DNA from 2 places in the Paenibacillus sp. NPDC057886 genome. Region 1 is predicted to be linked to the other one. Evidence: riboswitches for the same ligand, from Rfam matches in the RefSeq annotation. Region 1 holds a riboswitch; the other holds the start of a gene.
What was found. Region 1 has a riboswitch for ZMP and ZTP ahead of ACFVQB_RS05790 (bifunctional 5,10-methylenetetrahydrofolate dehydrogenase/5,10-methenyltetrahydrofolate cyclohydrolase). Riboswitches for the same ligand answer to the same signal wherever they lie in the genome.
Positions count from the first base shown of each region.

Region 2: linked by a shared signal. The riboswitch ahead of ACFVQB_RS07825 (TIGR01440 family protein) and the one ahead of ACFVQB_RS05790 (bifunctional 5,10-methylenetetrahydrofolate dehydrogenase/5,10-methenyltetrahydrofolate cyclohydrolase) in region 1 are both predicted to bind ZMP and ZTP.

Region 1 is NZ_JBHVMZ010000001.1:1,306,549-1,322,057, reverse strand. It holds gene ACFVQB_RS05840 (hypothetical protein) at 1-751, opposite strand, end outside; gene ACFVQB_RS05835 (formylglycine-generating enzyme family protein) at 1,095-1,934, opposite strand; gene ACFVQB_RS05830 (glycoside hydrolase family 11 protein) at 2,146-2,781, opposite strand; gene ACFVQB_RS05825 (hypothetical protein) at 3,072-3,989, opposite strand; gene ACFVQB_RS05820 (MBL fold metallo-hydrolase) at 4,228-4,890, shown strand; gene ACFVQB_RS05815 (ArsR/SmtB family transcription factor) at 5,211-6,050, shown strand; gene ACFVQB_RS05810 (MFS transporter) at 6,091-7,353, shown strand; gene ACFVQB_RS05805 (nitroreductase family protein) at 7,522-8,007, opposite strand; gene ACFVQB_RS05800 (nitroreductase family protein) at 8,025-8,609, opposite strand; gene ACFVQB_RS05795 (MarR family transcriptional regulator) at 8,621-9,103, opposite strand; ZMP/ZTP riboswitch at 9,285-9,366, shown strand; gene ACFVQB_RS05790 (bifunctional 5,10-methylenetetrahydrofolate dehydrogenase/5,10-methenyltetrahydrofolate cyclohydrolase) at 9,418-10,269, shown strand; gene ACFVQB_RS05785 (DUF817 domain-containing protein) at 10,404-11,201, shown strand; gene ACFVQB_RS05780 (undecaprenyl-diphosphate phosphatase) at 11,218-12,030, shown strand; gene ACFVQB_RS05775 (hypothetical protein) at 12,189-12,890, opposite strand; gene ACFVQB_RS05770 (hypothetical protein) at 12,928-13,569, opposite strand; gene bshB2 (bacillithiol biosynthesis deacetylase BshB2) at 13,740-14,414, opposite strand; gene ACFVQB_RS05760 (YojF family protein) at 14,438-14,782, opposite strand; gene ACFVQB_RS05755 (deoxyribonuclease IV) at 14,884-15,509, opposite strand, start outside.
Region 2 is NZ_JBHVMZ010000002.1:127,157-142,665, forward strand. It holds gene ACFVQB_RS07755 (DUF1146 family protein) at 239-496, opposite strand; gene ACFVQB_RS07760 (F0F1 ATP synthase subunit epsilon) at 1,101-1,505, opposite strand; gene atpD (F0F1 ATP synthase subunit beta) at 1,569-2,972, opposite strand; gene atpG (ATP synthase F1 subunit gamma) at 3,069-3,941, opposite strand; gene atpA (F0F1 ATP synthase subunit alpha) at 4,072-5,586, opposite strand; gene ACFVQB_RS07780 (F0F1 ATP synthase subunit delta) at 5,603-6,151, opposite strand; gene atpF (F0F1 ATP synthase subunit B) at 6,148-6,636, opposite strand; gene atpE (F0F1 ATP synthase subunit C) at 6,751-6,975, opposite strand; gene atpB (F0F1 ATP synthase subunit A) at 7,054-7,872, opposite strand; gene ACFVQB_RS07800 (ATP synthase subunit I) at 7,918-8,295, opposite strand; gene ACFVQB_RS07805 (AtpZ/AtpI family protein) at 8,288-8,542, opposite strand; gene wecB (non-hydrolyzing UDP-N-acetylglucosamine 2-epimerase) at 8,729-9,886, opposite strand; gene upp (uracil phosphoribosyltransferase) at 9,925-10,554, opposite strand; gene ACFVQB_RS07820 (serine hydroxymethyltransferase) at 10,982-12,229, opposite strand; gene ACFVQB_RS07825 (TIGR01440 family protein) at 12,463-13,056, opposite strand; ZMP/ZTP riboswitch at 13,196-13,277, opposite strand; gene ACFVQB_RS07830 (low molecular weight protein arginine phosphatase) at 13,393-13,965, opposite strand; gene ACFVQB_RS07835 (manganese efflux pump MntP) at 14,088-14,648, opposite strand; gene ACFVQB_RS07840 (L-threonylcarbamoyladenylate synthase) at 14,826-15,509, opposite strand, start outside.

The DNA of each region.
Region 1 (15,509 bases):
AGCTAACGACACTCTGTGCATATTGAACAATCGCCTTGTGAGTTAATTCCTTGCCGAGCAATTGAGTTAAAAAGATCTTACGGGCAGGCTCCAGAAAACGTAATCCTTTGAATTGCGTGTGTTCCTTGACTTCAAAGGGTACTTGTTCCCAATTGGCAAAGGGAAGTAATGCATCCCGCAGCAATACAAATTGGTGCAAGTATTCATTATATAGCTGCATAACTTTTGGTCCCCCAGCGGGTCCCCAAACCTGAGCAATAGCTTCCGGTATCAGGGTATGACCGTAGCAATGACTTCTAAATTCCAGCTCTCCAAGAGTTTCCGGCCCATATTGCGCCAGTGCCCTCTTTTCAGAATTAATCTCTCGTGCCCAGAGAACCAATTGTTCACCAATGCGTGCAGCCTGTGCCGTAATTTCAACACCCGCTTTATCCTTCAAAGCCAAAGGTCCAAGCGGTAGTGATGAAAGATCACCGGAGATTGCCAAATTGGCCTGAAGGCTGTCCAATAACACCGAAGGATTACCGTCTATCGGTTCGCCAAGCTGAACCAGTATGGCTTCAAGTAGTTTATCCAGCTCTATGACGACCTCTTTTGCTCTATATATGCCGTCAGGCAATTTCCAATCCAAAGCCGCATTCTCGCCTGTTCTAATCGAGTCCTGTGGATATGTGCCAATGAGAGACTCCACATCTATTGCGTTTCCCCATTCGATACGTTTATCTTTCAAGTGAAGTTGATACGCTGGCATTTATTCCACCCCTTCAGTACGATTTTTATATTGAATGACAATTCAACTTGCCCTTCGAATGTTAGATTATCAGGTGTCCTGATCGTTGAATAGTACGCACTTTTTTGTGTGATCCGATCATTTTTGTGTCGTAGGATACTTTTTGATCCTGCAAAATAAAGGTTCAAATTGTACGACAATGCATCAAGTTTCCGATCCTGTGCATTAGAATGAAATACAAGCATTTCAAAAAAGAGATGCCCTGGCTAATCTGCATTAGCGTGGACATCTCTTTATGTTCAACGACCTACTTTGCAGCATATGAGGCCGTCTTAAACTATTTGGGTACTCTACCACCTTTCGACTATTCTCCGCGAACAACACGAAAACCCTGATCGGGACCAAAACCATTTGCATCAAATTTTCCTCGAAAAGCGATCTCGTTATTGTTGACACCGCCGATCCAGCCTCCGCCTTTTACAACCCGAAATGAAGCAATTTGGCTCTCAGCATCGCTGTACCAGTCCCAGCACCATTCTCTTACATTGCCAGACATATCGTAAATTCCAAGCTCGTTGGGCTTTTGGGTACCAATCGATTTGGTCTTGTTTTTGTTGCTCTCTATGGCAGGCCAGTTCCAGTCTCCAGTTAAGATTTTGTCCCCGGCGTTCTTCCAATACCATGCGACTTCGTCGGCGTTGTTGCTGCCGCTGTATGTGTTATTCTTGCTCTCCTGACCTCCGCTTGCGGCATATTCCCATTCCGCTTCTGTAGGCAGTCGGTAACCGTTAGTTCCCTCATTAATCGTTACTGTCCATTTTATATTATCGTTATCATTCTTATTATTCAGGTCTTGGGTATCCTTATCGATGTTGTAATGCGGCTTCAAGCCCTCTTGTATACTTCTTTGATTGCAATACTCTACCGCGTCATACCAACTGACCATTTCTACTGGTAATTGATCTCCTTTGAATCCGGAGGGGTTATTTCCCATCACATCTTCCCACTCTTTTTGAGTTACCTCATACTTCCCGATATAAAAGTTCGACAGAGTCACTTTTCTTCCAGCAAAATTGGACTTATTGTTTTTAAACGTTCCACCTTGCACGAATACAAGGTTATCCTTCGGTTCGGGTTTATCCGGCGAACAAGCACTAATCACTAGGATTGCTGCTATTAAAAAGAACATTAATAGCTTTCTCATTGAACGATCTCCTTTAAGCTAATGGGAAAATAATTGGCTATGATACCTGCCATTCGCATCCGGCAACGTCGAAGACCGTTTGTCGTTTGTCTGACTGAAACGGCCTTCAACATATCCGGAATGATGGTAGAACTGAGGAAAAAAACATTGAGCCTGTCCCTAATGTATAAAAATCTGATTTACTTTCATTAAACGGATCATCGTGGATTTCTTACCACACCGTTACGTTGGAACTTCCACTGCTTTGATATCCTTCTGTCGCTAACACCTGGTATGACCAACTGCTACCCAGATTCATTCCTTTGCTTGCCCATGCGTTCACATGGTTGCTGAACGTAATAGCGGAGTTAACCCCGGTCGCTCTCTTCGACTGTCTTACGCTCCAGTACTGGGCAAAGGTTTGTGTACCATCAATGGAAGGTGCATTATATCGCATCGTTGTATAGATGTCATAGGTTCCTCCGTCACTGGTGACAGTACCTTTAAACGTTCCTGTTGGTCGGTATGTGCCCCAACTATCTACAACGTAATATTCAATGAGTGCATTTCTTGTCCACCCGTAGAGTGTCAAATAGCCATTGCCGGATGGAGACCAAACCCCAGCATTATAGTTAATTGTCCGGTTTGGAGATCCAACATTCCAGCCTTTACCAACAACAAAATTCCCCGTATTTTGCCATGTCACACTGTAATTTCCGCCCGATCCATTCACAGCATTAACCGTACCGCCGCCATCGGTCCAATTCTGCCAATAATCTGTCGCTGCACTTGAGGTTGCTGCAAACACGCCAAAACTCATGGAAGCCGCAAGAATGACCGTCAACATTTTTTTGCTAAATTTAAACATACTCTACCTCCCAATATGATTGTATTTGCCCTATCGACTGCTTTCGTCTGATTCTCGGTTGAAGTTCTCAATTACCAATTGATGCAATTCTTTTTTTACTTTAACCTCCTTTCTGACTAAATTATAGAATGATAGCGTTTACATAAAAACCTGACAAACTAAAGAATAATCTCTAATATGTTTAGTTTTGTTCTGCTTTCCTTCTAAAAATCGACTTGTACCTACAAGAAAACAAATATGCAAAAAGCCGCCCAGAAGGGCGGCTGAGAAATAAATGCTATGCTTAGAAATTATCTAATTCTCTCAACTTCTACTGCGTCATCTGTACCCTCAACCCACATATAATAGCGTGTTTTATCTTTATATATGCGTACTTTCGGATACAACGAATATGATTGTAGGCTAAAAAAATTTGGCTCTACTTGCATCCATATTTCACCATTTGCAAGTTGATAACTATTCCTTATACTGTATCCATCAAAGTATTCCATCTCAGTATCTACATAATCAGTCACATTGTTCCGCAGATAATCTAAATAGGTGCTAAGGGGATCCAATTTATTTATTTCTTCATTTAACTTTGAGAATGGAACCTTTATATCTATAAATCCCTCTGACAATTCTGCAACTTGAGAGGGATAAAATCGAATAACTATACCATTATCGTAGTAATAAAATGGTGAGGAAGAGTTTATCGGAATATCATATATGCTCTTTTCATAAATTGTAATTCCCTTGTTATACTTGAGCTGAAGGTTATGAGATAAAACAGACACAAGATTGGCCTTTTTTTGATCAGAATCTACTACATCGTATAATGTAATTCGGTTACCTGTTGCAAGATCAAAATTATAAATAATTGATACATATGTTCCGATATTGTCATCGCTGTAATTGAGTCCATCTGTGTAAACTACAGATAATATTTTATTATTATTGTACATTGTTTTCACGCTCGTTTTGTACCAAGCTGCACTATTATTCTGTTGGATAGCCTTATTGCCATTAGCTACTTTTACTGTATGTTCCTTTAAAGTATAATTTATTTTTTTACTAACTATTGCATTTCCACCACTAATTTGAACATACGGTTGACCTTTATAGGTATGTACAGCGGTTTTAACTGTTGTTGAAGCTTCTGTTGAATTTGATGAGAATAATACGTAACTCGTTAAGAATAACAGTATTGCCAAGCTTAATTTCTTCACTATAGACCCTGCACCTCCAACATTTCTGTACCATCTGTGTAAGTTATATGATATTCCCTCCTTATTTTTTATTTTACCACTAATATTATTTTTGAAGAAACTTTCTACTATCTCAACATATCATTTTAAAACTTTTTTAAGAAGTTATATCCTTACCCCCTTTTCTATCCCCGTATCCTTTTACGAAGTTGATTCGTTTACAAAGAGATACTATTTCTTTCTACGGAGGACTAATATTATGGAAATTTCAAAGGGAGTCGAAATGCTTCATCTGGACTATCATGGGAATGTGATACACCCTATCCTTTTAAAGGATCATGAAATGACTTTTCTAATAGACACTGGTTTTCCAGGTCAATTCGAGGATTTATGTGTGGCAATGGAAAAGGCTGGCGTCTCGTTAGACAAACTAAATGCGGTGATTTTGACCCATCAGGATGTCGATCATATAGGGAATCTTTCGGAGATTTTGCAGGCGCGTGGTAATGCTATTAAAGTATATGCACACGAACTGGATAAGCCTTACATCCAAGGGGAACTGCCTCTTATAAAAGATAGTCACCTGGAGAATCCCCCGAAGGGCACAGTGAACAATACCTTAATAGATGGCCAGGAACTGCCGTTTTGCGGCGGGATTCGCGTTATTCACACGCCTGGACATACACCTGGTCATATCAGTCTTTATTTGAAGGAAAGTAAAACTCTCATTGCAGGAGACTCCATGTACAGTGTAGACGGTATGCTTGGTGGAATTCACGCCCCGACCACACCGGATATGAATGCAGCAAAGCTCTCGTTGAGAAAGTATACATATCTTGACCTTACATCCGTGGTTTGTTACCACGGGGGATTGAGTGATGTCAATGTGAAAGATCAGATAGCAGAACTCATCCAAGATTAGAAATTTCAATATACTCTTTTGGACAGTATTAATCGGTTATTTTAAAACCGGTCTGTTCATTTTGCTGTCAGTATAAATTCATTAAGACGATTCTTCAGGTGCTCGCCACCCGTGGAACGTCTTTTTTCGTTGAAGAGAATAAGTAAATCATCATTGGACATTTTTGTTGCAAACCCATAATTGTTCGTATACAATAAAACAAATTAGTTGTTCTATAAATATAGAACAAGAAAGACGAGGGGAAAATTCGAGCTATGAACTACAAAGTGGAAGTTGATTTCGCGCCAATTTATGAATGTGTAAGTAGCCTGACGGTTTTCATGAGCAAACAGAATCATAATGCTCTGGATGCTGGAAAACTATGGGTTAAAGAAGTACAGGATCGGTTCGCACCTGCCAAACTGCAACAAATGCGGGAGACGATGAAACTTGTAGATGATTTTAGCCTTGCACCTTATATCTGGAGTTGTCCTGGTGAACGCTCAGTGAGTGGTTTTTTGGATTGGCTTGAAGACCTAACCACAGGCCAACTATATGACATCGCTGCTAATGTGAAGTTGTCCGTTCCCTCCAATCTCCCGGAACTGCGAAGCCGGACATCCGAAGCACTGCGTGAATGGGATGCCCACTATTTCAGTCAAATCGATTCGGCGATTATCGAAGGCCTCGCCTTAGAAGCTGAAACCAGACGGTCTAGTTTAAACGGAACCAATGACCTTGAGGTCTACGAACAGGCCACGGAGGGTATGCGTCTATACTCCACCCCTCTGCTCAAACAAGTGATTCTAATTCCTCAATATCACGCCCGTCCGTTTGTCACCTCAGCAATCTTTGATGAAGTGATTTTCACTAGTTACTCTGCCGATATTCTCCCACCAGCAACGGGTCGGCCTGAACATCGGTTGTTGCGTCTAACACGAGCATTGTCCGACGAAACGAGATTATACATCCTCCGCCTGTTGGCTGGAAGGCAGTTAACATTCACTGAGATCGTTAGCGAGGTTAAACTTTCTAAGAGCACAGTGCACTACCACCTGATTTCATTGAGGGCAGCGGGGCTTGTCATCGTGCATTATAACCAGAAAACTACCTCTTACAGCTTGCGTCTGGAAGCTCTCAACAAGCTTTCGGAACAGATTTCAGCTTATATCGAAGAATGATTATAAGGTCCCTTTAACCCACGCATACGGAGGAACTCTCATGCTTAAGCGCAGTTATTATGGTTTATTAGCTACTGTCACTCTGAGTTCATTTGGTGACGTATTTGGTCTTCTGGCTATGGAATGGCTTGTCTATGAAATAACTGCATCTAAGATGGCCATGGGTGCGATGGCACTAAGCTTTACTATTCCAGAAGTGGTCTTTCGGTTGCTCGGTTCGCCGTTGTCCGATCGGTTACACCGAGGGCGGTTCATGGCAGTGCTAGCTGCTGTTAGGTTACTTACGCTCTTATTACCGCTGAGTCTGGGACTCGCAGGCCACTTGCAATTATGGCACCTTTTTCTGGCCGCAGGGCTGAGCGGGGCATGTTCAGCCCTATTCATGCCCACGGCAATGGCAATTGTTCCGGGAGTATCAGATGAACGCAAACTGGTGCGTGCATTCGCGGTGATCGACGGCTGCCGTAATGCAGCTGCCTTGTTAGGGCCAGCCTTGGCCGGAGCTCTTACTGCCGCCGCCGGGGCGTTGCCAACGCTTGGCATCAACGCTGTTTGTTACACCGCCGCCATTGCCACGTTGCTCTATCTACCCACAATGCAGAAGCCGGTAGCAGCAAAGGCCTCCTTTTCAATTAAAGCTTATATCAGAGATATTCATGAAGGTTTCTCCTTTTATCGTAGTTTCCCGGCTATGCTCTCGATTATGGGAATGGTTTCGATCAGCAACATGTCTTCTGTGGCCATCTGGACCATGATGATTCCTTTTGTTCGTGAAGTGTTAGATCGGGATGCCGCTGCTATGGGCACACTCACCACTGCTTCGGCATGTGGCACATTAGTGGGACTAGTGATCATCTCATGGATGGGTGAAATCAAAAGACGACGTACAGTCATGCTTTGCAGTCTGGCGGTCATCGGGCTTTTTAATGCCTTACTGGGCCTATTCCCGAGTTACCCGTTTGCGCTCGTTGCCTTATGTGCCGCTGGAGCAGCAGGACCTTTCTTTGGTTCTCTCAGTTCATCTTTGCATGGTACGCTTGTCCCTGGACCTCTGCAAGGCCGAGTCAACTCAATACGATTCCTAATTGGTGGCGGACTGCAGCCTGTAGGTGCTTTTGCAGGTGCAGCGGTTGCAGAACTCTATGGTATCCCTTTCTTATTCTTGTCCTTGGGTCTTCTTCCCTTGCTTTGTTCGGCCGCCGCAGCATTCCTTCCAAATCTGAAAAATCTAGATGGTGATTTATCTACTTTACAGAATAGAACACAATTTAATTCTCATAACAAGGTAACTAACACATTATAGGAACATCATTTTTTAAAAGAAGTGAATCTCTGGATTAGTTGTGTGTATCCGCTTTAGCTGACTTTTAATCTGCAAACCGGATACACACCGCATAAAAAAGAACGACAATCCTGATCAAGGCATTGTCGTTCCTCATTCATATCAATTCTCTTCCCTATATATTCCCCGCTACAACAGTTCGAACTGAAGCTGAGGTTCAGCTATCTCAGCTTTTCCTTCATGCTGTCCAGCATCATATCCCAATTCCAGAACCGCAGCAATCCGCTCGTTGCCTAACACGCCAAACGTTTCAGTACGGCTCCGGTCGTACATCCAGCCATGCAACGTGCTGCGCACACCCAGGCCCTGTTCATGGGCAAGCAAACGAAAATTTTGGATTAGACAGCAGACGGCTGCAAAATCCTCTTCCCGCTTATGATGATCCGCCTCTTCCTTCACCAAGACCAGAAGATAGGCTGGAGCGTGCTCCTGCAATCCCTGCATGAGTTTCCCATTACGGTTATCGGCAAAAATAAATCGCCACGGCTCACGAAGTCCATCATTTGGCGCCCACACGGCGTGATTGAGCAATTCAAGGATTAGCTGCTGCGATACCATTCGATTCGAAAAATCTTTCGGACTGTCTATTTCGCCTACCAGATCGAACAATTTCATTTTTAGAGCCTCCCCTTCTACGTAGTCTGAGCCTGCAATACTTTCCACTTCTGCTCAGCTGGTGTTCTTTTCCGGCTTCTTGGCGCTTTGTCGTAGTATCCTATATGAAGAACGCCAACAAATCTTTCATCCTCACGCAGTCCAATTCCTTTGAAAAAGCCTTCATTCTGAATCATGGACTCTGTATCCCACAGCATTCCTAACCCTTGTTCCCAGCCCAGCAGTTGGAAGCTTTGAATCATCCCGCAGGCAGCCGCATAATTACGGTCATTGGTCAGACGATCCGGTCCTACAGTCGACATAACAATGACGTGAGCAGGAATATCTGTAAACCTCTTTTTAAACACATCCAGCAGTTTTCCCGGAATCAGCTTGCCGAGTTTGCTTTGCGACATCTGTTCCAGCATGCAGTCCACCAACCGTTTGCGAGCTTCGGGAGTTCCGGCATAAACAACACGCCATGAGCCAGCTTCAACAGATGGTTGAAGCCGTGTGGCCTTGTGCAGCAATTCAACAACCAACTCCTGTCCCACCGGTGTAGAATTGCATTTACGAATACTTCTGCGTTCCCTGATCAATTCTGCCAGACTCAAGTGTTTCACTCTCCTTCAGTTTATCTGGATTCCATATCCATGCTGCTGTCTTGAAGAAATTGATGTATTATTTTCAGCTCCGGTTCCGAATATTTGTCCAAAGAACGATAGAACCGTTCAGCCACAAGTACATGCAGACGTTCATGCAGTTCAAAGATCTTTTTGCCTTGCGGTGACAACCGGAAATAGCTCTCCTTCTTGTTGTCATTCATTTTCGTACGTTTGACGAACCCTTCCTCCAGCAGTTTGTTGCCGATCTTGGTAATGCTTGCTTTGGACAAATTCATCGCGTCGGCAATACCTGTGTTGTTAATAGGCTCATGCTTGCCAATGCACTCTATCATATGAACCGCGGTCAAATGCTGAGGGATTTTGTCCATGCTTTCCCGCTGGGCGATACTTAGAAAATGTTCAATTTCCGTATCCTTGTGATTCTCATATACATGTAAAAATCGGATAAATTGGTCATACAGTAACTGTTTTGTTCGATCTATTGAATCCAATCTTCTATCACTCCTTATTTACTAATAAACAATAAAAAACCTTAATTTATCAATCTTGTTCACTAATTTAATCTAAAATAGTTTACTAGTTAACAATATAGCACAAGTGAGAACAGTTATCAAATCCATTAACTATTGAACAATTCTTCTTTTTCAAGTACTATCAAACTAAACAATTTAAACGATCATATGTAACTGGCGAACACGGTGAACCGTGAGGGAGCATATGGTTTTGTAATAAGCCGTACGCCTGGGCAGAGGTAAGGAATATTTATTTCCTTGCCTCTTTTTTATGTTGAAAGGGCGATGTGAAAATGAGTACTGACAAACTGATCTTGAATGGACAAACGGTAGCGGATTTTATGAAGGAAGACATGGCCTCGAAGGTTGCCATTCTTAAGGAAAAAGGCATTCAGCCTTGTCTTGCTACAATCCTCGTCGGAGATGATCCTTCTTCAGCGACCTATGTGCGTATGAAAGGAAATGCTTGTGCTCGCTTAGGCGTGCAATCCATTAAGGTCGTTCTTTCTGCGGATACCACCACGGATGAATTGATTCAAGAAATTAACAAGCTAAATGATGACCCTTCCGTACACGGTATTTTGCTTCAACACCCTGTTCCGAATCATATCGATGAAAGAGCAGCTTTTGATGCCATTAGCATCGAGAAAGACGTGGACGGTGTAACGACCCTCGGTTTTGCACTTAATGCTTTTGGAGAAGCTGAATTCCCCTCCTGTACACCACAGGCTATTATGCGTATTCTGGATTTCTACAATATTCAAATCGAGGGCAAACATGCGGTTGTCATCGGAAGAAGTCCAATTCTGGGCAAACCTGTCTCAGCCATGCTGCTAAACCGGAATGCAACGGTGACGACTTGCCACTCCAAAACCGTGAATCTGGAGGAAATCGTGAAGCTTGGCGATATCATTATTGCAGCCGTGGGCAAACCGCTCTTTGTTAAAGGAGACTGGATTAAACCCGGTGCTGTCGTTATTGATGCAGGTTATAACAAAGGCAATGTCGGAGATGTGGACTATGAAGCTTGCTTTGTCCCTTCTTCAGCAATTACACCTGTACCGGGCGGCGTTGGTCCAGTAACGATCGCGACGCTCATCGAACATACGATTAAATCTGCCTACAAGCAATCTGAAAATGTATAAATGAATTAGCCAAAAAAACAAGGTCCCTCCAGTAACGAGGGGCCTTGTTTGTCTTTGAATACGCTCTAATTGAAAATAAGAAAATATATATAGCTTTTTTTCTCTTTTTACAAATGGATCATATCTATATTATTATGAACAAGGCTTGGGAAGGAGATAAACATAACTTGAAACCTCTAGTACAGCTGCTGCATTTTGGTTATCATCAGGCGATGAGCTGCATTTTTCCTGTGGCGATCTTTGGAACGTTGGCCCTCTCTAGCGTAATTCAGATACCCTTTCTTTATCGCTATGATGCCATTTTGCTTATTTTATTAGCAGTGCAGTACCTGATGTACCGCAGCGGATTGGAAACACGTGATGAAATCAAAGTCATCTGTATATTTCACGTGATTGGGTTAGTACTGGAGATGTATAAGGTCTGGATGGGCTCCTGGTCATACCCTGAGCCTGGGTATACCAAGCTCTTGGGTGTTCCCCTTTATAGCGGATTTATGTATGCAAGTGTAGCAAGCTTTATGTGTCAAATATGGCGCAGATTGCGTATGGACATGACGGGCTGGCCAGGGTTTGCATCTTCTGTTCTGTTAGGAGGAGCCATCTATATCAACTTTTTCACACATCATTTTATTCCCGATTTTCGGTGGTGGTTGACCGCTCTTGTATTTATTGTTTTTCGAAAAACATGGATTATCTATCGGGTACGTTTAACTACCTATCGAATGCCGTTAACGCTCGCTTTTATCATCGTAGGTTTTTTCATCTGGACCGCTGAAAATATAGCTACTTTTTTTAACGGCTGGAAATACCCTGACCAGCATGACTCCTGGCAACTGGTCAGTTTTAGCAAGATCAGTTCGTGGTTCCTTTTGGTGATTATTAGTGTCATCATTGTGGCCCAACTGAAATATGTCAAAGCCAATCGAAAATAATGAGTAGGAGGATACAATGGAAGACGTTATTTTGTGGTTGAAATATGTGTTATTAGGTATCGTACAAGGGGCTACAGAGCCTATTCCGGTTTCATCGAGCGGACATTTGATTATTGTTCAACGATTGCTTGGCATGAAGCAGAACGGATTATCCTTTGAAATTTTGACGAACACAGCCTCCCTGATTGCCATTATGTTTATCTTTCGGGAAGATATCAAAAAACTTATTGTAGGAGGCTGGCGATTCCTAGTCTCTCGCAATGCGGAGTACAGAGCAGATTTTATGTTTTGTCTATACATAATCATTGGTACCCTACCTGCTGCGATCGGGGCTGTGCTATTCAAGGATAAAATTGAAGAAATCTTCACTTCTGTCTATACGGTTGCGATTAGTTTACTGATTACAGGGGTTGCGCTGTGGCTTATTCGAAACCTTCGTGGGCGGAAAAGAGATGGCGATTTGTCAGCGAAAGACGCAGTACTGGTGGGTCTGGCTCAAGCGGTGGCTCTTATTCCGGGAATAAGCCGCTCTGGTGCAACAGTCATCGCATCTATTGCTGTCGGGATGAAACAAGAAACGGCGTTGAAATTTTCCTTTATGCTCTACATTCCGATTAGCATCGGCGGAGTAATTTTAGGTGCATCTGACATCGTAACCGATCCGCACCGAGCGCAGTTGGCTATACCTTACATTTTGGCGTTCATTACTACCCTTTTCGTAACCTACTTTTCAATGAGATGGTTCATGGGAATTATGGCAAGAGGGAACTTGATTTACTTTTCATACTATTGCTTTGTAGTCGGAATTCTTTTACTTATTTTTTTGTAAACCCGAATTTCCTTGTAACGTATAAGGGAACAACCCCTACATAATGGGTTGTTCCCTTTTTGTTGCACCATGTAGATTTTATCAAAATAAGAAGTACCTACTGTTCTCCTAACTTCTGGCGATCCCCACCCTACTCACTGGTTCCGTACGATCACTCCTTAACGCTCTCCAAGAACCATGGAACCAATGTCATTCGGATCATCAATTTGTTTATGGGTTATTAGCTCTCCTTTATCGTTGAATCCCTTCAGCTCATACGGAATAGTTGCAGACGAGGGCAGGAATACAAACCAGATTATGCTTTCCGGGCCTACCTCAACCAGCTTGGCTTCGGCAGCCACTGGTTTCTCATTTGCTTTGAACTCGACAGTTACACGCTGAATAGCCGGGTCTAATATATGTCCAAACAGCATAGGGAAAGGTGTCGATATATGACTCAATTCAGGTATGCTCATATAATCCAGTGCAGACGTGAATTGAGATGATTCCCCGATGGAATATCCGCCACCCCAAGCCCACTTCCATCCGAATATTATCTTCCGAGCATATTCCATTTGAAGATTGCTGTTACTCTTCTGACCAACTTTTTGTTTAAACAAAATCATGCCCCCGTCTATCGGCTCTTGATGAATGATTTGTAATGAATCGTCCTTACTTCTAAACTTCTGGATCGCTTCTTCAGCAGTGTTCCCTATAGGAATATGGATGGTTTCACTCATTCCCATTGCTTTGGACATACGCCGATCGGCTAGTCCGCCAGGTCTGTCATTAACATAAACAAATACGATGCATGATATGAGCAAAAGTAAAATGACTATCGCAGTAATTTGAATGATTCGTTTGCTTCGCATTTTTCGCATTACGATGTCCACTCACTCCTTAAGATGACGATGATGACTATTCGACCTGAACAGTGGATAAGGACACAAGGACCGGACTAGCAAAATCAGAGGCTTCTTCACCTTTAGGATTGTGAAGACGGAATAAAAAAGCGTCACCTTTTTCTGATTTCCAGACCATATAATCGTTTATCCCGTTTTCACCTGAGGCTTGAAGATAAAGCTCTGCGAAACCAAGCGGATGCTCAATCAGCTCTCCACTATAGTCAGACACCTTACCGGCTTTTTCCAAGTCCTCTCGCCCAGCTGTCTCAAGTTTTTTCAGATCATAGTCAGAGGGCAGCGGTTCAATATCCACATAGTAGTCCGGATTGCTTGTCAGCGACAAGCGGCCTTTGGCAACGTCTAAAGAAACTTTCTCGAACACGTACAACGAAAAACTTTCTCCTTGATGCAAGGTTGCCGTTTGTGATGAGTTCCCCTCCCCCGTCATCAAATCAAAGCTTTCTGTTTGCGGTCGTGTCGTTTCAGATGTTTCCTCATTTTCTGTGGTGGGAGCTGTAACCGATTCATTTGTTGGTGCTGACGGTTCAGAGGTTGCTGGCGGCTCTGTTTCTCCAGAGCAAGCTGTAAGTGCAAGAAACATGACGAACATCGGGATTTTAACAAAAACAGAACGAAGTTCTTTCAATTGTATCACTCCTTACGAGTTTAATGGTCAATATGTTATTACCCATGAAAACGTATGGAAACCATACGATTGCCCCTTCCCACTCCATTCACTACCTGAACAATATGGTATGTCTAAAACAAAAAAAAGTCGCCATAATGGCGACTTTTTACGAAAACTAGATTTTACAAACTGTAAAATTAATCAAACTTATAGGTCCAAAATGCTTCTCTTCCAAAACGATTTCGGATTTGTTCATCATCCAATTCCCGCTTGCCGACAAGTTCCGGCGCTTGGAATTGTGAACGGTGAGCTCGAATCGACGCCATTTTCTTGGCAAGGAATCCGCTCACGTCTTCAATCACATCCGCTTTGCCGATGCTCTCTTCGTGATTGTTCGAGAATGCGCAGCAGTACACAACAGGTCTCTCCTCTGCGGGCAGTCGGCCAATCGTTCGCGTAACCGCAGCTCCGGTTGCATCATGATCGGGATGCACACTATACCCCGGATAGAAAGTAATGACCAGTGACGGGTTAAGCTCCTTGATCAGCGCCAAGATGTGCCCATCTAGCAGTTCAGGGTCTTCAAACTCAATCATTTTATCGTGAAAACCGAGCATCCTTAAGTCTTGAATACCAATCGCATTGGAGGACTCTATGAGCTCATCCTTACGGATTATTGGCAAGGTGACCCGGTTGGCAAATGGAGGGATGCCCATATTACGTCCCATCTCCCCTAGAGTCAGGCAAGCATAAGTGACTTGAGCACCGCCTTCTATGTACTTCGCCAACGTTCCCGAAGCAGTGAATGCTTCATCATCGGGATGGGGAAACACAACTAAAATGCGCTGATGTTCAATCTGTTTGTTATTCATGCTTATTTGATCCTCCGCTTTCATCAGAACAATTCCCGACTAAGTTGTAAAGCTACAACCAGCTTTCCTTGACTATCGTGACCAGCCAGAATGAGTCGTTCTTGTTCCAGCTCGTCAATGTGTGTAAGTCCCTCAGCGTATATCCAGCCGTGAGTGGTCTTTAAGCCAACTCGGTATGGGCCCGTGCCCGAGATAGATCCTTGCGTATATCGTATGACCGCATTGGAAATGAATGCCGACCCCGGGTGCCTGGTGCTATCGAAATGACTGGCGTAAGCACCTGACGTGAGTTCGAGGTGTAAATATAGGTCCTGATCGAGAAGTTGATTGATCCGGGATTGGATGTCTTGAGGCTCTATTGGCTGCATGGCGGCCTCCTTTTTAGTAAAAAGTAACGTACTACCTCCATTTTAACATATGTCCCGTGAGAATAAACATGGAATGAGTCAACGAATGTTTGTAATGCTCTCTACTTACTTTTTTCTAAAGAATCCTCTTCTTTTTGCACAGGTTCGGAGCACTCTCTTCTTAACAGGGCAATTTCATGTCGATAAGGTGCACTTTTATATTTTATTTTGCCAATCGACGGCGTCTCAAGCAGTTTCGGAAGTGACGCGAGTTGGGGATGATGCACGATATAATCCAAAGCCTGAAGCCCGATATATCCGTGCCCGATGTTCTCATGGCGATCTTTCCTTGATCCACGCACATTTTTGGAATCATTGATGTGTAGTACTTTTAATCGATCCAGGCCGATTACCTTGTCAAACTGCTCCAGTACCCCATCAAAATTATGAGCAATGTCGTATCCGGCATCATGCACATGACAAGTATCCAGACATATGGAGAGTCGTTCATTCCGTTGCACGCCATCGACAATCTGTGCCAGTTCTTCAAAGCTTGTTCCGCATTCTGTTCCTTTTCCGGCCATCGTCTCCAGTGAAATCTGTACCTCCGGGTGATTATCGTCTTGTAATACTTCGTTTAATCCCCGGATTATTTGTCGAATACCGATGTCCAATCCAGCGTGAACATGGGCCCCGGGGTGAAGAACAAGCTGATTTGATCCAAGCGATGCCGTTCGTTTGATCTCAT
Region 2 (15,509 bases), on a different contig from region 1:
ATAACCACAAAATAAGTGAACAATTATGAATTCCCTAACTTCCATCATAACATTGATGAATTGTACGATACAAGCATTTTTACATAAACCATCTCAAATTCATTCAATTTCACGTCACACTTTTTTCTTAATTTCTTTGCCGACAACTCATACTCTAATTGTTAACACAATTAATCGATGTTATTCGACATTACACTGCTTGAAGAACCTAACAGATGATTAACCAACCATCTCAAAATTAAAACAAATGGCGCAACATTTGTGTCCATGACAAATAGTCAGTGACAAAGCCTGATACAGCATGCCCAAGTATAATGGCTAACAGTAAATGTAACAGTCTTCCCTGTGCTCCTCGTGGCTGCCTAATGATTAAATCCAGCTTGAGATTCTGCAAAGCCCACCACGACAACGCTATACATAAAAGAGAGACGATAATCGAGACTAAGCCATTTGTACTTAATGTCTGGTTCAACTGATTCGTCAGGTCAGTATCCATATATTCATTACCTCCACATTTGTTGCAGCGATCAGCATAATTATGCCTGGCATCCATAACTTGTTAAAACAATGGAACGACTTGAACACAACACACTGAGCCTACTGTCAGACTTACTCCTGCTATGCAGGAAATCTGGATGCCCAATCACGGAGCAGCAACAATCTGGCTGTGAATGACTATGGAATTCATCAACGCAGCTTCCTGCATCTGCTGACTCTATGGAATATAGGCTCTTTCATCATACATTGTCAATTACATTGATTTCCACTTTGATAATATTTTAAATTCAAAATGCCGGGATTTTGTGACTAAAACGACATAAAAGAGCGTTATTTCGATATCGATCCTGTCATTTCCTCGGAAATAATTTAGATTTCCGTCGTTAAAAATGGTTCCACCAGTGATCATTATCGCCAAGACTTTAGTCCTACATTCTATTCAACTGCCCATAAACGGTGAATACAATTAACTTTATTTTCCGTTAAATCAAGTGCTTCAACCGAAGAAAATGTCCATATATTTTACTGTAAATGGAAAAGATAATGCTCCGAAAACTCAAAAAAGCCCGGCAGACTAAGCCGCCAGGCTCCAATGAATAGGTTTATTTACCGTATACGTTGATCCGGTTAACCGCTTTTTGCAGAGCAATCTCTGCCCGGCGGTGATCAAAGTGGTCCTGATTGCTTTGGCTGCCGAGCCGACGTTCTGCCCGCTCTTTCGCTGCACGCGCACGATCCACATCAATGCTTTCCGGGAATTCGGCACTCTCTGCCAGTACAACAACCTTATCCTTACGGACTTCGATAAACCCGCCACCAATAGCAACGCGTTTGTTTTCTTTTCCGTTTTTGATATAGATCGGTGCGATCTGCAAAGGTGTAACCATAGGGATATGGCCAGGCAGAATGCCCAGTTCCCCTTCAATACCACGAGCCGTGATACTATCCACTTGTTCTGAATATACCAGACGCTCAGGTGTTACGATTTCCAACAAAAAGGTGCTCAATTCCATCCCTCCTGAAACTATCCGAAGGATAGCTCGCTTCATAAGGACAATCCTGGATTCAGATTATACCAGTGTTTTGGCTTTCTCCACTGCCTCTTCAATCGTACCCACGAAGAGGAAAGCTGCTTCCGGAAGATCGTCGTGCTTGCCTTCGAGAATTTCTTTAAAGCTGCGCACCGTTTCTTTAACCGGAACGTATTTACCCGGAATACCGTTAAATGCTTCAGCAACGTGGAAAGGCTGGGACAAGAAACGTTGAATCTTACGAGCACGGTAAACGAGCGCTCTATCTTCCTCACTCAACTCGTCCATACCAAGAATCGCAATAATATCCTGCAATTCATTGTAACGCGCCAAGATGCGTTTAACGCCTTGAGCTACGTTGTAATGCTCTTCGCCTACAACCTCAGGGGACAAGATCCGGGAGCTTGATGCGAGCGGATCTACCGCAGGGTAGATACCCATCTCGGAAATTTTACGTTCCAGGTTCGTCGTTGCATCCAAGTGGGCAAACGTCGTTGCTGGAGCCGGGTCAGTATAGTCATCCGCAGGCACGTAGATAGCCTGGATGGATGTTACGGAACCTTTTTTGGTCGAAGTGATACGTTCTTGCAGTTGACCCATTTCCGTTGCCAACGTTGGTTGGTAACCTACCGCGGAAGGCATACGTCCGAGCAAGGCAGATACTTCTGAACCTGCTTGGGTGAAACGGAAGATGTTATCGATAAAGAGCAACACGTCACGGCCTTCTTCATCACGGAAGTATTCCGCCATGGTCAGACCTGTGAGGGCTACACGAAGACGTGCGCCTGGAGGCTCGTTCATTTGTCCGAAGACCATCGCTGTTTTGTTGATAACGCCGGAATCACTCATCTCGTGATACAAGTCATTACCTTCACGTGTACGCTCACCAACACCTGCGAATACGGAGATACCACCGTGTTCTTGTGCGATGTTGTTGATCAATTCCTGAATCGTTACTGTTTTACCTACACCGGCACCACCGAAGAGACCGATTTTACCACCTTTGGCGTAAGGAGCCAACAAGTCGATAACTTTGATTCCTGTCTCCAGCATTTCAGCCTGGGTAGTCAGTTCATCAAATGCAGGAGCCGAGCGGTGAATCGGTTTTTTATGTTCAGCAGCTACAGTGCCACCAGTATCAATGGCTTCGCCGAGTACGTTAAATACACGACCCAGTGTCGCTTCCCCAACAGGTACAGAGATTGGAGCTCCTGTATCTACGGCTTCCATACCACGAACGAGTCCATCCGTGGAGGACATCGCGATACAACGTACCCGGTTGTCACCCAGATGTTTCGAAGCTTCGAGTGTCAGATTAACACTTACGCCGCTTTCGCTTACTGTAGTGATCGTAATGGCATTGAGGATTTCCGGCAGACCGCCGCGATCAAACTCGACGTCAACAACCGGACCCATGATGCTCACAACGCGTCCTTTGTTCATCTTAACGTTCCCCTCCTACAAGCCTGCTAGTTTTGCAGAAATAATGTTCCGTTCTCTTTTATCTCTGCACTGCAAGCCTTCATTAATAAAAAACGGTTAGCCTTGTGCTGCGTTGGCACCTGCCACAATTTCCGTAATCTCCTGCGTAATCGCCGCTTGACGGGCACGGTTATAGGTCAATGACAAGTCGTTGATGAGTTTGGATGCATTTTTGGTTGCATTACCCATCGCCGTCATTTTGGCACCCAACTCACTCGCCTTACCATTCAGAAGTGCACCGTAGATCAGCGTTTCCGCATAACGCGGTAGCAAAACTTCCAGTACAGCCTCAGCTGAAGGTTCGTATTCGTAGCTTGCCGTCGGTCCTTCCGCAGCAGTTACCTCAGGTGTATCCATCGGAAGAAGACGTTCTACCGTAGGAATCTGGGTCAACGCATTCACAAAGCGGTTATAACAAATGTACAATTCATCAAATTTAGCCAGCTCAAATCCTTGAACAGCCTCGTGTGCAATAGATTTGATATCTGCAAATGATGGTGAATCGGATAGATCCGTTGTAGTGGATGCGATCGCAATTTCGCGCCGTCTGAAATAATCGCGTCCTTTACGCCCAATGACGAACAATTCGTAGTCATCCTGAGAGTTGTGTTTTTCTTTGAGTGTCAGATTGACCTGACGCAAAATGTTAGCATTGTAACCACCCGCAAGACCACGGTCCGATGTAATGATTAGATAAGCTGTCTTTTTAACCGGACGACTCTCCAGCATCGGATGTTGGATTCCCTGCGTGCTTGATGCAATACTAGCCACAACTTCTTTCAGTTTCTCCGAATAAGGACGAGCTGCTTCCGCTTTTTCCTGCGCTTTACGCAGTTTTGCGGCAGCAACCATCTCCATTGCTTTGGTGATCTGCTTGGTGCTTTGTACGCTTTTAATTTGCCGCTTTATTTCGCGCATGCCTTTTGCCATGATTTCACCACCTTAAAGTTTTGACATAGTCAAAACTACTTCGTAAGCATATTGAAACTTTGATTGATCAAAGTTATACATGCAGACATGCGGAATCGGTTAAACAACTCCGCAACTGCATATCATCTATTTAGACGGAGACAGAAAAGCTCTTTCTGAACTTCTCGATAGCGCCCTTCAGAGCATTCTCATTGTCTGCAGTCAATTCTTTTGTATCACGAATGGATGCAAGAATCTCAGGATGGCTGCTCTCCATGAACGCGAGGAATTCTTGTTCAAAACGAGTCACATCACCTGTAGGAATTTCATCCAGGAATCCTTTAACCGCAGTGTACAAGCTGACTACCTGTTGTTCTACAGGCAAAGGCTGATTCACGCCCTGTTTCAGGATTTCCATCATGCGAGCACCACGATTCAGGCGAGCCTGAGTCGCTTTATCCAGATCGGAACCGAACTGGGAGAACGCTTGAAGCTCACGATACTGAGCGAGGTCGAGACGCAGGGAACCTGCAACCTTTTTCATCGCTTTGATCTGAGCAGAACCACCAACACGGGATACGGAGATACCTACGTTGATCGCCGGGCGTTGTCCAGCATTGAACAAGTCAGCTTCCAAGAAGATTTGTCCGTCCGTAATGGAGATTACGTTCGTCGGAATGTAAGCAGATACGTCGGAAGCTTGTGTTTCAATGAACGGCAGTGCGGTTAAAGAACCACCACCAAGCTCATCATTCAGCTTCGCTGCACGCTCCAGCAAACGGGAGTGCAGGTAGAAGACGTCACCCGGATAAGCCTCACGACCCGGTGGACGGCGAAGCAGCAAGGAGAGTTCACGGTATGCGGAAGCTTGTTTGGTCAAATCATCATAGATAACCAAAACGTGCTCACCTTTATACATAAAGTACTCACCCATCGAACAACCGGAATACGGTGCGATGTACAACAATGGGGATGGGTCAGATGCTGCTGCAGTTACAACAATCGTGTACTCCATTGCGCCTTTACGACGAAGAGTTTCTACGACTTGTGCAACTGTAGATTGTTTTTGACCGATAGCAACGTAGATACATTTCATGCCGCTGCCTTTTTGGTTCAGGATAGCATCAATCGCGATTGATGTTTTACCTGTTTGACGGTCACCGATGATCAACTCACGTTGTCCGCGACCGATTGGAACCATTGCATCAATGGCTTTGATCCCTGTTTGCATCGGCTCATGAACTGATTTACGATCCATTACGCCTGGTGCTTTACCTTCAACCGGACGGAATTCCGTTGTAGCGATTGGCCCTTTGCCATCCACTGGAATACCGAGCGGGTTAACAACGCGTCCAATCAATGCTTCGCCAACAGGCACTTGCATGATTTGACCGGTACGTTTTACTTGGTCGCCTTCACGAATATCATAGTAAGGTCCCAGGATAACGACACCAACGTTGCTCTCTTCCACGTTCATGGCGAGTCCCATAACACCGCTTGGGAATTCAACCAACTCGTTGGACATTACGTTCTCAAGTCCGTATACACGAGCAATACCATCACCGACCTCAATAACTGTCCCGACTTCGACTACATCGATATCGGTTTTGTATTGTTCGATCTGGCTCTTAATTAATGTACTGATTTCTTCTGGTTTGATACTCAAGTGTCCTCACCCCAATCTACTGTACTCGTCTGTTAAAAGACTGCTCAAGACGTTCGAGCTTGCCAGCCAAGCTGCCGTCATAGATCGTATCGCCAATGGCGACTTTCAATCCGCCCAGCAGAGTCGGATCAACAAAATTCTCGATACGAATCTTTTTATTCACACGGCCACCGAATTCACGGGCAACCGCTTCTTTTTCTTCATCATTCAATGCATAAGTCGAGTAGACGCGCGCATCAGCTATGCCAAGCGACTCGCCTTGGATCTTCAGATAATCATTCAGCAAAGCTTCGAGCAATTCAACGCGTCCGCGCTCAATCAACAGCAGAACAGTGCGAAGGACAGGCTCGGACACCTTTCCATCAAGGCTTGAATGAAGGACATTCTGCTTTGCTTCGTCCGAGATGTTGGGAGATACGATGAATTTTTCGATATCAGCATCCCCGGTCAATGCACTGACAACCACACGCAGTTCCTGTTCAACTTCAAGTACCTGCTGCTGCTGGAGAGCAACTTCGAACAATGCTTTCGCATAACGCTTGGCAACTATCGTATCGCGGCTCATTGTCGGCCTCCTACCTCATTGAGGTATTGGTTCACAAGTTCCTCTTGTGCAGGACCGTTCTCAACTTCTTTTTTGATCAGCTTGGAAGCGATTTGAACGGAAGCTGTACCCAGTTCGCTGCGAAGCGCTGCGACCGCTTTGTTCTTCTCACTCTCAATCTCACGTACAGCATCGTCTTTGAGACGATTAGCTTCCGCTTTCGCGTCAGCCAGGATCGATTCGGCTTGTTTGCCGCCCGTTTGTTTGGACTGTTCAATGATGTCGTAAGCATCTTTGCGCGCTTGCTCCAGAGCTTGTTTTTGTTCCTCCACATAGGCAATGGCCTGTTCCCGAGTCTGCGCAGCCTCATTCATCTGCGTCATCACGAGTTCACGACGTTTTTCCATAATGGAGAACAAAGGCCCGAAAGCATAACGGCTAAGCAGCCAATATAAAATTGCAAATGCAATAATCGCAAGAAGCGTATTTTCCCATACGAAACTCAATCTGTTCACTCCTTCCTGGAGGTATCCTTGAAACGTCATCCGTTAGAACGGACATTACCTAAAAAGAAGGCGCGGATGGCTATGGCCTTCCCCGCCAAACCTGTATCGATTTAATTAAGCCATACCGTAGAACATGAACGCCAGTACCACACCGATGATAGGCAATACCTCGATCAGACCTACACCGATAAACATTGTTGTTTGAAGAGTGGATTTTGCTTCCGGTTGACGGGCAATACCTTCCACCGTTTTGCTGATTACCATACCGTTACCAATACCTGCGCCAAATGCGCCCAGTCCTGCAACAATTGCTGCTGCGATTAATGCCATTGCTCCCATTTGTATATCCTCCTTAAAATGTTAAATCGAATTTTTTATTGTTCAGCCTGGTGAAGAAATCTTCGTAGGGCTTGAAACTTAATGTTCTTCATGCGTCTCGATGCTCTGTGAAATGTACACCATCATCAAGATTACAAATACAAATGCCTGAATCGCACCGATAAAGATACTAAAGCCCTGCCATACCATAAGCAACGGAATCGCTGCAATGGCACCAAACACTTTGAACGTGGTCAGCTTCAGGATCGTTGTAATCAGTACCTCGCCCGCGAAGATATTCGCGAACAAACGCATTCCGTGTGTCAGCAGCTTGGATGCCGTCTCTATCAGGTTGATCGGCAAGAACAAGGCGAACGGTTTAAGATAATGCTGGAGATATCCTCTTGTGTTACGGAACAATCCGAGTCCATGAGATACCAGGAATGCTACGAGTGCCAGTCCCATCGTTACAGACAAGTCGGCTGTCGGTGATTTCCACCAAGCCAGTTCAACGTGTGGATGTGCTTCAGGGTCCTTGGCATGCGCTTCGTTAAACGCATCAACAGCAGTGACAATCGGTTGATTGAACACCTGCGCCTGACTGACCTCCGTAACTTCAGTAACCGCCTGAAACGGAAGACCTAGCATATTACCTACAAAAATGAACATAATCATGGAAAGAGCGAGAGAGATAAAATGTTTCCCTTTCTTCATATCCATCGTGCTGGAAATCAGATTGCGGACGAATTCTACTGCCCACTCCATAAAATTTTGCAGCTTGCCGGGATTTTCAACGGATAATCTCCGTGTTGCCAGTACAGCAAAAATAAAAACAAGTGCACCTGTAACAACCAGCATCAACAGAACCGATAGATCCAGTCGAAATCCGCCAAGCATAATAATTGGAGCTTCATGCATATTTTTCTCACCCCTTTCTCGACTTGAAAGCTGCAGCACCTAACATCATTCTGCTCTGCGGGAATAGACGATCCCTATAATCAGTAAGGAAAATTGTGCAATGACCAGACCGCCTGCAACCGCATATGTATTGAAGTACTGCGGAAAGCGCATCGATATGAAGATACCGAGCACTGCGAGTGCCGCTCTTGTCAAAAATCCCAGGTTCACACGCTTCAAGTTACCTTCTGCCGCATCATCAGACATTTTCCTTACTTTGAAGCCCAGGTAAAATGCATTGATCCAGCTAATTCCTGTACCCAGGGCCAGTCCCAAAGCAATTGTCTCCACACGTGGCATAAAGGCCGCTGCGAGAAAACAAATCATAAGAAAGTACATGATGAAAACAGTCATCATTCTGCGGTATCTGGTTAGTTCACTCATCACTTTCCCCCATGAATTTTTTCGCGATAAAGTAGATGCTTACGCCGCCTGCTGCCAAAAAAAAGAGAACGCTTACGGCGATCCATATTCCGTTACCCCCGATGGTCTTGTCCAACCAGGAGCCAACGTAATATCCGGCAACAGCGAGAATGGCAATCTCGATTCCAAAAGCTGTCACGAGCCCCATTGCTTTCCACACATTATCATCATGGTTACGGGATGAATTTGGTTTGTTCGAATCGGCCATTTTCCACGCCACCCTTGCAATCCCAGTTAATTTTACTGAATGATGAGAGCCTTTGTCAATTGAATGATTTTAGCGTTTTAAAGGGGGAAACGACGGGATTACAGGCCATCAGAGCCCATAAACCCGCGTAAACCGTACAGTTTAACTGTATGCTGTACCCTTTAATAATCCGTCAGAAAAAATGAATTATTTTTTGAATTTTCTGTGAAATGATTCCGGACGTTCACTATTCACACCAAAATGATGCAAAATCGCATTGACAATTCTTTCCGAAGCATGTCCATCACCATAAGGATTGGCAGCCTGACTCATGCTTGCATACAGTGTTTCGTCTGTAAGCAGAGCTTTGGTCCGCTCATATACACGTTCCTCTTCGGTACCCACCAGCTCCAGTGTTCCAGCCTCAATTCCTTCCGGACGCTCCGTTGTATCCCGAAGAACGAGAACAGGCACACCAAACGAAGGCGCTTCTTCCTGCAAACCGCCTGAATCTGTCAAAATCAAGTGAGTATGCGGGTAAAAGTTATGCAAATCCACCACGTCTAGTGGATCAATAAGTTGAATACGGGGGTGATTCCCCAAAATCGCGTGAGCCGGCTCCTTCACAGCAGGACTTGGATGCACCGGATACACGATGGCAATATCCTCAAACTCGTCGGCAATCCGTTTGACGGCCTGGAAAATGTTACGGTGAGGCTCGCCTTGGGATTCACGGCGGTGAGCTGTCATCAGCACAAGACGCTTGCCCTGTGCCCAATCTAGTACCGGATGTGTGTAATCCTGCCGTACTGTATATTGAAACACATCTGTTACCGTGTTGCCTGTGACATACGTACTAGACTCCGATTTATTTTCTTTGGCAAGATTGGAAGACGACCAGTCCGTAGGCGCAAAATGCAAGTCAGCAAGCACTCCGGTTAACTGACGATTCATTTCTTCCGGGTATGGAGAGAGCTTGTTCCACGTGCGAAGACCTGCTTCCACATGACCCACCTGGATCTGCTGCAGGAACGCAGCATAGCTGGCTACAAACGTTGTCAGCGTATCACCGTGAACCAACACGATATCCGGCTTTGCTTCACGCAAAACAGGCTCCAGGCCTCCCAGCACACGAATCGTAATTTCATTCAACGTCTGGCGATCTTTCATCACATCCAGATCGTAGTCTGGATGAATATCGAATACTTCTAGAACCTGATCCAGCATCTGACGATGCTGTGCAGTAACGCATACGATCGATTCAATAGATTCGGGATGTTTCTGCAGTTCCAAAATAAGCGGAGCCATCTTGATGGCTTCCGGGCGCACCCCGAATATCGTCATGACTTTAATTTTCTTGGACATTGAAGCAAAGCCCCTTTTCTATTCAGCATGCAATATGCTTATTTAGTGCCGTACAGACGGTCTCCTGCATCTCCCAGTCCGGGAACGATATAGCCGTGATCATCCAGACGATCGTCCAGTGCAGCAACGTAGATGTCTACATCCGGATGTGCATCCTGAACAGCTTTTACTCCTTCAGGAGCTGCAACCAGGTTCATCATTTTAATTTGCGTGCAGCCGCGTTTTTTGAGCACGTCAATAGCAGCAATGGCAGAACCGCCAGTTGCCAGCATCGGGTCGATGACAATCAACTGACGCTCTGTAACGTCCGTAGGCAGCTTGGTGTAGTACTCAACAGGTTGCAGGGTTTCCGGGTCACGGAACAAACCTACATGTCCAACTTTTGCCGCCGGCAGCAATTTAACAACACCATCCAGCATCCCAAGGCCCGCACGCAAAATCGGAACCAGCCCAAGCATACGTCCAGAAATTACTTTTCCTTGTGTTTCAGCTACTGGTGTCTGCACATCAATAGTCTCCAGCTCAACATCTCTTGTAATCTCATAAGCCATCAGTGTAGCCACTTCATCCACCAATTCACGAAAATCTTTCGTATTCGTACGCATGTCACGTATAAACGTCAGTTTGTGTTGAATCAAAGGGTGATCACATATTACTAATTTTCCCATCTAATTTGTCCCTCCGGTATGTTCTTCATGTTCAGCATTACCAAATATGCCTAATCATCATTCATAGGCCCGATAAATCCTGTATATTATATCATCACCTACTCCGAATTACACCATCAAAGGGCACTTAATCATTACAGAAAACCGAATCCTATAAAAATAGGACCGGAAAAATGAGTCTTCCGGTCCTTTTTGCTCTCGCTGTTATGTAAGTTGAGTTGATGAAATACATGTAAACACAATGATGCTCCGCAAACAGAATGATCTTCCGATCGCTGTTATCCCCTGATTTCTTTGATTCATTTATTGAATTGGTTGAAATAAGGGGATAAAGGCGAGCGCTTCGCTTCTTCAGGTTCTTTCAGTTTGCTCCGTCTGAGTATTTACATAAGAACATCTCAAATACAAACACCAAGAGCAATCTTTTTTAGTATTTAAGATCTGTGTACAGTGGGAATTGATCGGTAAGCGCCGTTACTTCAGCACGGGCTTCGTCCAATTTAGCTGTATCTTTAGGGTTTTTCAATGTTTTGGCAATAATCTTACCAATAGCCACCATAGCTTCTTCGTTCATACCACGGGAAGTAGCTGCAGGTGTACCGATACGGATACCGCTCGTTACAAACGGGCTAGTTGGGTCAAACGGAATTGCATTTTTGTTCACGGTAATGCCGATGGAATCAAGTACATGCTCGGCTTCCTTACCTGTGATATTCACGCTGCGTGTGTCGATCAGCATCAAGTGGTTGTCTGTACCGCCGGATACGATGTTCAATCCTTCAACAATCAGCGTTTCAGCCAATACTTGTGCATTTTTCACCACGTTTTGTGCATACGTTTTGAACGAAGGTTGCAGTGCTTCACCGAATGCTACTGCTTTGGAAGCAATGACGTGCATCAGAGGTCCACCTTGGGAACCCGGGAATACCGCTTTATCAATCGCTGCTGCCCAAGCTTTGCGGCACAGAATCATACCACCACGAGGTCCACGCAGCGTTTTGTGAGTTGTTGTCGTTACGAAATGCGCATGTGGAACCGGGCTTGGATGCAAGCCTGCAGCTACCAGTCCTGCAATGTGAGCCATATCCACCATGAACAAAGCACCTACATCATTAGCAATGGAAGCAAGCTTTTCAAAATCAATGATACGCGGATATGCACTTGCACCTGCAACGATCATACGAGGACGATGTTTAAATGCCGCTTTGCGCACTTCATCATAATCAATCAGGAATGTATCTTCTTGTACACCGTAAGCCACGAAATTGTACAGCAATCCGGAAGCATTAACCGGGCTACCATGTGTGAGGTGTCCGCCATGCGCAAGGTTCATACCAAGCACAGTATCACCTGGTTTCAGAGCCGCAAGGTATACTGCCATATTCGCTTGTGCACCGGAGTGAGGCTGAACATTCACATGTTCTGCTCCAAACAATTCTTTGGCACGATCACGCGCGATATCTTCTACGATATCAACATGCTCACAACCACCGTAGTAACGTTTGCCTGGATATCCTTCAGCGTACTTGTTAGTAAGTACAGATCCCATTGCCTCAATAACCGCTTCGCTTACGATGTTCTCGGATGCGATCAGCTCAATGTTGTTTTGTTGACGTTTCAGTTCAAGATTCATCGCTTCCAGTACTGCCGGGTCATTCTTGCGCAATTGTTCCATGATTAAATTCCTCCCAGGTATAAGTGAAGTTATAAAGCGAAACTACAGTGGTTACACTCCTGACTTCGATTGCATCACCATCTTCCGATCGCTGTTATCCCTGGATTTTTCTGAACTCCCTTATAATAAGGGGAAAATCCAGGGATAAAGGCGAACGCTTTGCTTCTTCAGATTGGTGTTGCACTCTCCGTTTTCGTGTAAAGTCTAATTTGGCTTTATACAGGTTGAAGATATCAGTCACAAAATGTTGAATCTGGTTGTTCTTCCATACGATACACTGCACGCTCGCCGCCAATCAACTTCGGACGGGTCAATGCTGTAGTTACACGGGCATCACCGATGTAGCGGAGTGCTGTTCGGAAAGGTACTGCCACATGCCGCAAGTGCATGCCAATCATCGTCTCCCCAATATCCAGTCCCGCATGGGCCTGCACATGTTCAGCCAGGCATGGATCAGTCAGCGAGCGATACGCTGCGGATGCCATGGAACCACCTGCTTTGGGCACGGGTACTGCACCAACTTCAGTCAATCCAAGACGTGTAAGCAGTGAACGCTCCATAACCAGTGCACGGTTCAGGTGCTCACAGCATTGGAATGCAACATCAAAACCGGACTCCTGCTGCACCTCGCGTATACCCGCAAGAAGCTGCTGCGCCACTTCAACCGCACCGCTTGTACCAATCCGTTTGCCTGCGACTTCACTTGTACTTGTCCCGATCACAACGATCTGTCCAGGTCCAAGCTGTCCGGCAAGCGCCAGTTCACGCAGAATGGATGCGGTCTGTTCATGCAATCCGGGTTGTTCCGAATCTAACTCAATAGTCATCCTATCGCCTCCCGATAAAATCATGCCCGGCTTCCTCTTGGCTGCCCGTGGTATTCTTGCATGGCATTTCAGGTACTATTATAGCGAATAATCAGATGAAAGACGAAAAAAAGAGCAGTCTGCGGGTAACGCAGAATTGCTCTTTTGCCCAGGCGACCGGCCGTTTGTTCCGGTGCTCCATTGTGGTTGTGCCCACTTCGTCGCCAGTTACACCGGATCCCTGTTTTCCCCTTCATCATAAAACAACCTGCGTTTAAAATCAACGGGTAATTTACATCCCGTGTCCGTTTTTATATGGAAATCCAACGGCAGCTGCGAATGATAAAACGAATTAAATTAATCCAACTTGTCCAAAAGTCTGTCGAGCGCGGTCCGAATCTCTGCCGCAGCTATGTTGTAATCGTCACGACTGCCGCCAAACGGGTCCGAAATATCAAAGCTCGGAATGCGTTGTCTGATCTCGATCGCCCGCTCACGTTCAGATGCCAAAATTTCCTGACCTAGCGCACGTTTCATCTCCAATGTGGCAAACAGGCTGTCCAGCTCCTGAAGATCATTCAGGACTTGCTCGTCATTTTCCACATACTCTTTCAAGGTATACGTCTTGTGTACCGAGTCAGGAAAAACCTGCATGACATGTTGTTTATGACTGCGTGTCAACGTGAGAATCAGATCGGCCCAACCGACCAGGTTTGAGCTAAGGAGCGTCGAATGAGGTGGTCCCTCAACGTTGTGATCCCTTAGTACGGCCTCCGCATGACGGGAAATCGGCATGCCCGTAGTTGCGGCTACACCCGCGGAACGAACATCCACCTGAATGCCCCGCTCAGACGCCAGTTTACGTAAAAGTCCCTCTGCCATGGGGCTGCGACATGTATTCCCTGTACATACAAACAAAATATGTTTCATTATGGTTAGCCTCCCCATTTTGCAAATGTTGTCGAATCATGTTTGAAGCTCCATCTGATCAATGAACCTCATAACTATATATTGAAGACTGCACCAGGCTGTAATCATGGTTACGTTGTTTTTTAAAATATAAACAAAAGTCCAAAGGCGAGCAAGATCGCTCCGCCGGCCGCTTCCCCGTAATCCCCCATGTTCTGGCTCACACGTCGTCCCAACAGCAGACCCATGACGGACATCAATCCACCGCATACGCCAAAAGCCAGCACCGTTAATACCAAATCACTGCTGAACATGCCGAGAGAGACTCCAACGGAAAATGAATCCACACTGACACTCAGTGAGAACAGAGTCACACCGAGCAGAGATCGATGATCCACCAGTTTGGTGTCTCCCTCCCGGAAAGCGTTCAATATCATATGGGCGCCGAGCAGGACCAGCAAACCCCCAGCTGCATACGTCGTAATGTCACCAAGCAGGGAACTGACGTACTTGCCTGTATACATGCCGATGAGCGGCATGATGATGTGTAACAGGGCCGTTACGGTACTGATTCGCAATACGTCTCTCAGACGAATACCCTTCATGCCAATCCCGATTCCAAGTGAGAACGCGTCGAGTCCGAGAGCGACGGCCATAATCAAAATGGTTACCAACTGCCCTACATGGGCAGACACATCCCACATCCCCATACCCCCAAGTCACGTAAAGGTTCTTGTACACCATATGCGGACAAGATCATAAACATGACCTGAGAAGACTTTTTGCAATCTTGGTATTCAAAGTGTAAGAGAATTGCTGGTCTTGGCTTAAGGGCGGGTGTCAGAGGAAACTTTTTATGGCAATATTATGGAAAAAGGGAGCTATCGGTTACCGACCTGAATGAGTCGGTGACCTGCCGCCTTGAGCAGCCGGTTCATGACGGCTGCTCCCAGTCCTTCGCGTGAGCAGGCTTCAGCCACAATATATGTGGCGCCTTGCTCATCGCAGCTGCGCAGCGCGGCGTACAGCCGACGCGCTGCTTCTTCCAGCTCGCTGGCTTCGCCCAGCGAGAACACGGCATCGGCGCGGTACTGCTCCGCGTGCTCGGCGAACGCCAGCACCGCGGTGCGCTCCCCGCGCTGCGCCGCCTCTGCGAGGGCGGCGCTGATCCAGGCCGCCACCGCTGCGGGCGGCCCCTCCACCACGCATAGCGCACCTGCGGGCGCGTAGTGCGTGTACTTCATGCCCGGCGAGCGCGGCGCCGGGCTGTCATCGCCACCGGGCCCCTCGGCGAGCAGCGCCGGGTCCGTGGCGACACGGGCGGCTACGGCGGACAGTTGTTCCGCCGTAATCCCGCCAGGGCGCAGGATGGTGACGGTACCGTCGTCACCGACCTGCACCACCGTGGACTCGACGCCCACCCCGGTGGGGCCGCCGTCCACGATGCCGCCGATGCGGCCTGCGAGATCCTCGCGCACATGTGCGGCGAGTGTCGGGCTTGGCCGCCCGGAGCGGTTGGCGCTCGGCGCGGCGACCGGGCATTCCGCCGCCGCGATCAACTGCAA